One region of the Neobacillus sp. S1227 genome, then DNA from elsewhere that is predicted to be linked to it. Evidence: riboswitches for the same ligand, from Rfam matches in the RefSeq annotation. Region 1 holds a riboswitch; the other holds the start of a gene.
The links. A riboswitch is a leader RNA that binds a small molecule or an ion and turns the genes downstream of it on or off. The one in region 1 is predicted to bind glycine.
Positions count from the first base shown of each region.

Region 2: linked by a shared signal. The riboswitch ahead of gcvT (glycine cleavage system aminomethyltransferase GcvT) and the one ahead of ACZ5AE_RS28320 (amino acid permease) in region 1 are both predicted to bind glycine.

Region 1 is NZ_AP038276.1:5,712,893-5,717,327, reverse strand. Features, by position in the region: gene pruA (L-glutamate gamma-semialdehyde dehydrogenase) at 1-1,537, opposite strand, end outside; glycine riboswitch at 1,755-1,835, shown strand; gene ACZ5AE_RS28320 (amino acid permease) at 1,963-3,312, shown strand; gene ACZ5AE_RS28315 (phosphoglycerate dehydrogenase) at 3,904-4,435, opposite strand, start outside.
Region 2 is NZ_AP038276.1:4,274,211-4,278,645, reverse strand. Features, by position in the region: gene ACZ5AE_RS21480 (YqhG family protein) at 1-719, opposite strand, end outside; gene ACZ5AE_RS21475 (DEAD/DEAH box helicase) at 697-2,385, opposite strand; glycine riboswitch at 2,547-2,635, shown strand; glycine riboswitch at 2,639-2,715, shown strand; gene gcvT (glycine cleavage system aminomethyltransferase GcvT) at 2,867-3,973, shown strand; gene gcvPA (aminomethyl-transferring glycine dehydrogenase subunit GcvPA) at 3,992-4,435, shown strand, end outside.

The sequences.
Region 1 (4,435 bases):
TAGATCCTGCTTTATCGTTTGTACCAGAACCACGTGAACCGCCAAATGGCTGCTGATTAATCATCGCGCCGGTTGGTTTATCATTGATATAGAAGTTTCCAGCTGCGCCGGATAAGCGATTTTCTAAGTGAAGAATGGCCCCGCGATCTTGTGCAAAGATCGAACCTGTTAATGCATACATAGAAGCAGTATCTACTGCATGCAATGTTTCTTCTAATTTATCATTTTCGTATACATAGATTGTTAAAACTGGTCCAAAAATTTCCTCTACCATTGTCTTAAAGTTTGGATTGGTAGTCACAATAATGGTCGGTTGAACGAAATATCCAACGGAATCATCATACGTACCGCCAGCAATTATTTCTGCTTCTTCAGAAGCTGCAGCATAGTCGATATAGCTAGTAATCGAATCAAAAGCCGCTTTATCAATAACGGCACCCATGAAGTTTCTAAAGTCACGGACATCCCCAACTTTAAGCTTTGCTGTTTTTTCCACTAAACCAGCTTTTACTTCTTCCCACATGCTAGCAGGAATATAAGCACGAGAAGCTGCGGAACATTTTTGACCTTGGTATTCAAATGCACCACGAACAAGGTTCGCTACTACTTTATCTGCTTGAGCCGTTTCGTGAGCAAATACGAAGTCTTTACCGCCTGTTTCCCCAATTAATCGAGGATATGATTTATAGTTTGCAATGTTTTCTCCTACTGTTTTCCAAATGGTCTGGAACGTACTTGTTGATCCAGTAAAATGGAATCCAGACATCCGAGGGTCTGTTAATACTACTTCTGATACTTGTGAACCACGAGAAGGTACGAAGTTGATGACGCCTTTTGGTAATCCTGCTTCTTCTAAAATTCGCATAAAGTAGTAGTTTGCCAGAATAGAAGTTGTGGCTGGTTTCCACACGACGACGTTCCCCATCATGGCAGGAGCTGCTGGCAAGTTTCCGCCAATAGCTGTGAAGTTAAATGGAGAGATCGCCAATACAAAACCATCTAGTGGGCGGTAATCTGTGCGATTCCAAACATTTTTCATACTACTTGGTTGAATTTGATAGACTTGATTCGCATAATCAACGCCAAAACGTAAGAAGTCTACTAATTCTTGTGCAGAATCAATTTCAGCTTGAATGACTGTCTTGGACTGACCTAACATCGTCGCAGCATTCATTACGTCACGGTATGGGCCAGAGATTAAATCAGCAGCTTTTAAGAAAATAGCAGCGCGGTGTTCCCAAGCCATATTTGCCCATGCTTCTTTGGCAGCCATCGCTGCTTCAACCGCATCACGCAGCTCCTTTTCCCCGGCTTGCGAATAGTTCGCTAACACATGTTGATGATCATGGGGCATAACCACTTGCTTCACTGTATCTGTCTTTATATTTTCGCCATTAATAATCACAGGAATATCGATTACGATACTGGATTGGCGTTGTAATTCAGCTTTTAATGTTTCCCGCTCTTTTGTACCAGGAGCATAAGTATTGCCAGGTTCATTTGCAGGTGTTGGGATTTTGAAAATTCCGTTACTCATTCTCTCACGTTCCTTCCCGTTTATATATTCTGTTTCATGTATAGACAAATCTACGTAATTCGACAATTATTATAACATACTTTTTCTATTCTTGGGCTCTTCGAGTCATTTATTGTTGACAAAGTAACTATGGACTACTAAAATTTAAAATTATTCGACAATATTTATAAAACTTAATAATTAGCAGGCTATGATTGCTATGGATCAAACTATAGCAGGAGCAGCTTCTGGAGAGACCGCGAGGATTTCGCGGCGCCGAAGGGTTCACAATCTCAGGCAAAAGGACAGAAGAGTACTAAATATTTATTTGTCATGCAGGTTGTTAGCGTAACAAGTTATATTTGCTATTCTTATGACCTAAGAGATTGGAGGACATCCAATCTCTTTTTTTATTGGGTTTTAATAATTTTTAGGGGGAGTCAAGGTTGGCACAGCAAGAATTAAAGCGGAATTTAGCAAATCGGCACGTTCAACTAATTGCAATTGGCGGTACCATTGGTACAGGATTATTCCTAGGATCGGGTAAAGCGATCCAATTGGCAGGCCCATCTATCATTCTAGCTTATTTGGCCGTAGGAATTGCCTGTTTCTTTGTGATGAGGGCACTCGGAGAACTCCTGCTGTCTAAAGCAGGTTATCAATCTTTTACTGACATTGCCGAGGATTATCTTGGACCACGGGTTGCGTTTGTTACGGGATGGACCTATTGGTTTTGCTGGATAATGACTGCAATGGCTGACGTGATTGCCGTTGGTGTATATGTACGATATTGGTTCGATATCCCGCAGTGGATACCTGCAATTGTCTGTTTGGTCATCTTATTGGGTCTTAATCTGCTAACGGTAAAGCTTTTTGGAGAATTGGAGTTCTGGTTTGCTTTAATAAAGGTAATTACCATTCTCGCCTTAATCGGCATTGGGGTTATTTTGCTAGTGATGGGATTCAAGACGGATGCAGGGACGGTCTCTATTAAAAATCTTTGGGAACATGGCGGCTTTTTTCCAAATGGAGTCACAGGCTTCTTGCTTTCATTCCAAATGGTCGTTTTTGCATTCGTTGGTGTGGAATTAGTGGGTGTATCGGCAGCAGAAACAGCCAATCCGGAAAAAAGCATTCCATCGGCCATTAATAAAATTCCTTTACGGATTTTATTTTTCTACGTGGGCGCATTGATCGTCCTTCTATGTATTAACCCATGGACGGATTTGAATGCCGCTGAAAGTCCGTTTGTCAAAACGTTTAGCTTAGTCGGGATCCCGATTGCCGCGGGAATTATTAATTTTGTTGTCTTAACTTCAGCCGCTTCTGCTTGTAACAGTGGGATGTTTTCAACAAGCAGGATTTTATTTAATTTAAGCAATAATAGCCAGGGACCAGCCAATTTTGCAAGACTGAATAAAAATCATGTGCCAAGTAACGCTTTATTGGTTTCGGGTCTTATTCTGACAGGGGGAGCGCTCCTTAGCAAACTTATTCCGGAGCAGGCTTTCGGAATCGTAACCACGATAAGTGCCATTTGTTTTATTTGGGTATGGGGCGTCATTCTGATTTGTCATGTAAGGTATAAGACAACTCGTCCGGATTTACAGGCAAAATCAAAATTTAAAGCGCCTTTTACACCATTTGTTAATTACGCGGTCCTAACCATGTTTGCGGCGATTCTCATCATCATGCTGTTCGCCGATGCTACCCGTCCGGCCCTATTGTTGACACCACTATGGTTTATTCTATTATTTGCTCTGTATTTCTATATAGGGAACAAAGAGAAAAAATGATAATGATCAGCATAGATTCAAATTGAGTAAAAGAAATGAGGCTGACTCAAAAGGTCGTTGAATGACGACCCTTTTGAGTCAGTTTTTTATTTATTTTTGGTCAGTGTTGCGGAATTTTTGTGTTCGAAACGAGGGTAACCCCCTGGATGAAAGGAGCTAAGGATAGTTGGATTCATCTTTTCAACAGCCAAATCTACAATTGGCCATAGATGATGTTCGGGGATTCGGACCTCAATATCCATTGGTAGAACCAATTGGCCTGTCGTGGTATAATTTATGTACATAAGAAAGTCATTCCTTTCCGGTATTGTGTTTGTGTGGTAACTTCATTATACCAAATGGAATGATTTTCTTATTTTTTCACACTGTTGATTGGAGCGGAAGGCGGCGAAGACTCCTGCGGGAGTAGTGGGACAGGTGAGACCCCGCAGGCGTTTACGCCGAGGAGGCTCACCGCCCACCCCGCGGAAAGCGAAGCCGCCTGGAGCGGAAATCAACAGACCATTTTCAAAGACATAATAGAAAAAGAGGGTGTCCCTAAAAGTTATACTTTTGGGACACCCTCTTTTTCATATTAACTTAATTTCCTAATTAAATAATCCGAGCTGTCACCATTCCAGAGATTTGTTTTACTTTTTCCTCTAAACCTGGAATAACATCGCCGTTTACTCTATTATCAATGTCAATAATTGTATACGCATAACCCCCGCGGCTTCTGTTGACCATATCAGCAATGTTTAAATCATAGCTGGATATTGCAGATGTAATCTGTCCAACCATATTTGGAACATTCTGATGGAATGCTGCCACGCGCAGTTTACCAGTATAAGGGAGGCAGGTATTTGGGAAATTCACTGAGTTTTTGATGTTTCCTGTTTCTAAAAATTCCTTCACTTGACGAGCTGCCATGATCGCGCAATTTTCCTCTGATTCTTTTGTGGAGGCGCCTAAGTGCGGAATCGGTACTGTATTTTTCATTTTGAGCACATTTTCATTTGGGAAATCAGTAATATACTTCCCAACTTTTCCGCCTTCAAGAGCGGCAGCCATGTCTGTTTCATTGACAAGCTCACCACGGGAGAAATTTAGAATATGAACACCAGGCTTCATGATGCTGAAGGTT
Region 2 (4,435 bases), 1.4 Mb from region 1:
TCCTTGAGGGCCTGTTTTTCTGTCTCATAGCTTTCGTTTTCATCTTCCATGTCCTCATAAAAATGATTCAACAGTTCTAAATCCTTCTCCCAGCGTACTTTTGCCTCATCAGCCCAAGTATGGTCGTCTTGTTCGATTACAGACTTCAGATATTTTTCAATTCGAATCATTCCACTCTTTGGTTTAACCAACGGTGATAATGTAAACGAGTAATCAGGGATTTTCGGGGTCAACGAAATTTTAAGCAAGTAATTATGAAAATCTTCCACCATTTTCCCATTAATAAGCTGAAGCCCGATTGACTTAAAAATGTCGCGTTTACGGTCACATTGATAGGAGATTTTAACATTCATGCACAGCCACGGCAGCAAGGGAGTCTGGACGGCGGTGTTGCCATGACTTTCATAAAGCCTTATATATCTGGCTAAATTTTTTGTAGACTCAAAAATTTGATGCAGGCGCGGAGAGCCAAAATGGATGGTTTCCCCTCTGAGATTTTCAGGTGCTGCTTTTTGGTTGGTGATAAGGGTCAACCTCATTGGATTCGGTATTCCGCCAGTTTTCTCCAAGTAATGCCAGTAAAACGGCCGATTCATTAGTTCCTTATCCATTTCAATTGTTAGTTGGACATCTAAGTATCCAGGGTGATTGGTGACAATTGGACATTCATTTGCCATAAAATAATTTAAAAGAAACTTATGAATTTCCTGCTGCTGCATGTGATTCTCCTTTTTTCATATTTTGTGCAAATTCAATCATCGATGATAAATTCTCCATTTTAATCCGCATTTCCCCTTCAGAGCAGGAGTCGCTAAAGATATCCATTATATGATCTTCAATATTTCCGAATTCTAATTTTGTTAGAATATCATCTAGTTCCCCGATAACCTTTTCAAATAAATCAATCTTTTCGTATAAAAGTTTTAAAATATGCTCTTCAACTGTATTTTTGATGGCAAAATTATAGATCATGACATCTTTTTCCTGACCGAGGCGGTGAATCCTTCCGATGCGCTGCTCCAATCTCATCGGGTTCCATGGCAAATCAAAATTGATAATGTGGTTGCAAAATTGAAGGTTAATTCCTTCCCCGCCCGCTTCCGTCGCAATCAACACCTGGGCATTCTTTTGAAACAACTCGCGCATCCAATCCTTTTTCCCGCGTTTAAAACCGCCGCGGAAAGGAACGGAGGAAATCCCATGCTGCTTTAAGTACCACTGTAAATATAATTGTGTAGCCCGGTATTCCGTAAATATGATCACTTTATCATTTATTTTCTGAATTAATTCAAGGGCTTTTACTGCCTTGGAATTTTGCTCGACGTTCTCCACTTTTTTTATTAAAAAGTTGATTTGTTCTTGATAGGCCTGCGTGGGGTTTTCCTTTTTTAGAAGCATGTTTTTTAAGGTATAGAAAACGGCCTCGCGGCTTGAGCATGCTTCCCGTTGTAATGTCATCACAGAAAAGCTGCTTGTTTGAACCCAGTCCCCCGCATTTTTAAGCTCTAAAATGGAGTCATACAGGTCGCGTTCCGATTTTGTAAATTCAATTGGAATCGTCTCCACATGCCGTTTCGTCCATTCGATTCCTGTGTCGGCCCGGCGGTTGCGGATCATGACTTTATTGACTAGCTCTTTTAGATGCTGGTCATCATTTAAGGAACGGGAGTCACGTTTATATTTTTCGTAAAAGACAGTTTCATTTCCTAAGTGACCAGGCTTTAATAGGGATACGAGGTTAAAAATCTCCTCAATCCTGTTTTGAATAGGTGTTGCCGTAAGCAATAAACAAAACTTCTTTTTTAAGTTTTGAACAAATTCGTAGTTTTTTGTTTTATTATTTTTTAATTTATGGGCTTCATCGATAATGATGAGGTCATAGTCCTGCTTGTAAATAATCTCCCGATGCGGATTTCGTTTGGCCGTATCGATGGAGGAAACAACCACATCACACTGATCCCAAACATAGCTTTTTCTTTGTGTGACAGCCGGTATATAAAATTTGCTATTTAATTCCTGAGCCCACTGGGTGACTAAGGAAGCGGGAACAAGAATTAACACTTTTTTCACTAATCCGCGAATCATGTATTCTTTTAAAATTAATCCTGCTTCGATCGTCTTACCAAGGCCCACTTCATCTGCAAGAATGGCTTTTCCGTTCATATTTTCAACCACCTGCTTAGCCGTTTCAAGCTGATGAGGGAGAGGCGTCAAATTTGGCAGATGCTTTGGGGCTTGCAGACCTTCGAATTCCGGGACCACCAAATGTTTTTCAATATCGATGGCCAATTTAAAAAGCTCCCAATTTCCCCAGGGGCCATCATGATCAATTTTATGTAAAAAATCATCCTGCCAGGAGGAATCAAATTCGATTTCGACATTCATCCGTTTCAGCTCCTTTTTTATGATAAATTATTATTGCCCGATATGTTGTTTTAATGGTAGGATGATATTAGCTTTGAAAGTTTTAAATATTTAAATAAGCTAATCTATTTTTTAAGTATAATTAGTATGACCAAATTGGAAAATAATATTTATAAGTGCGGATGAAAACAAGGGGAGAGACTACCTTTGTAGCGCCGAAGGAGCAAGCAGATGATGTGAATCTCTCAGGCAAAAGTACTCTTGTTGGACGCAGCTCTGGAGAGTGCTGGATGATACCAGCCACCAAAGGGGAAAGCCGATTTAGGTAAACTTTCAGGTGCAAGGACAGAGACCTTCTTTACTGGTAAAGGGAGGTTTCTGTCCTTTTTTGCACCTTTTTGTTGTTTTTAGGAAAATGACAAATGGTTTTCCTATTTTTGTTATTTGGCAATAATTCATTTTTACAAATAATGAACATGTAGTAAATAAAGGGGGATTTATGATGACGGAATTAAAACGCACTCCGCTGTTCGAAGTTTACAAGGAATACGGTGGAAAAACCATTGATTTTGGCGGCTGGGAGTTGCCTGTTCAGTTTTCAAGCATCAAGGATGAGCATGAAGCTGTACGCACGAAAGCCGGTTTATTCGATGTATCCCATATGGGCGAAGTTGAAGTAAAGGGCCCAGACAGCCTCAATTATTTACAAAAATTGATGACAAATGACATTTCTAAAGTGAAAGACGGCGGGGCACAATATACCGCGATGTGCTATGAAAACGGTGGAACTATAGACGACCTGCTTGTTTATAAGCTTGAAGATAATCATTATTTACTTGTTGTCAACGCATCGAATATTGAAAAGGACTACAACTGGCTGGAGAAGCACCTTGAAGGCGATGTAACAATCGAAAACCTGTCTGAATCAACGGCACAGCTTGCGCTTCAAGGCCCCCTTGCAGAAAAAGTATTACAGAAGCTTGCTTCAGAGACGGATATAAGTCAAATCGGCTTTTTCAAATTCCAGCAGGAAGTTGTTTTAAATGGGAAAAAAGCACTTGTATCTAGAACTGGTTATACAGGGGAAGACGGCTTTGAAGTATACTGCGATGCCTCTGATGCTGTCGAACTCTGGACAGCCATTCTAGAAGCAGGAAAAGATGAGGGAGTGATTCCCTGCGGTCTTGGTGCACGCGACACACTTCGTTTTGAAGCAAACTTAGCGCTTTATGGCCAGGAACTATCACCAGAAATTTCCCCGCTTGAGGCAGGAATTGGATTTGCGGTGAAATTGAATAAAGAGACTGATTTTATTGGAAAAGAAGCTCTCGTAAAACAAAAGGAAGCAGGTTTGTCCCGGAAGCTTATTGGGATAGAAATGGTTGACCGGGGAATTCCGCGTCACGGCTATCCAGTTTACAAAGGGGAAGCGCTAATTGGTGAAGTTACCACCGGTACACAGTCCCCAACCTTAAAGAAAAACATCGGTCTTGCCCTCATTTCTTCCGAACATGCAGGACTAGATACCGAAGTGGAAGTTGAAATTCGCGGCAAACGTTTAAAAGCGAAAGTGGTTCCTACACCTTTTTATAAAAGAGAAAAGAAATAGCAGAAGGGAGCAAGGTTTATGAAACATCGCTATTTACCCATGACTGAACAAGATAAGCAGGCAATGCTGGAGACAATTGGCGTTTCCACTGTCGATGAATTATTCAGTGATATTCCTGAAAAAGTACGATTTAAAGGTGAATACAATATTAAACCGGCAAAATCAGAAACAGCTTTGATGAAGGAACTCTTTCAGTTAGCAAGCCGGAATGCTGATTTAAAATCGAATGTGTCTTTCTTAGGGGCCGGAGTTTATGACCACTATATGCCGATTATCGTTGACCATGTCATCTCAAGATCGGAGTTCTATACAGCCTATACACCTTATCAACCGGAGATATCCCAAGGAGAGCTCCAGGCGATTTTTGAATTCCAAACAATGATTTGTGAATTAACAGGAATGGATGTGGCCAACTCCTCAATGTATGACGGCGGTACCGCACTTGCTGAAGCAGCAATGCTA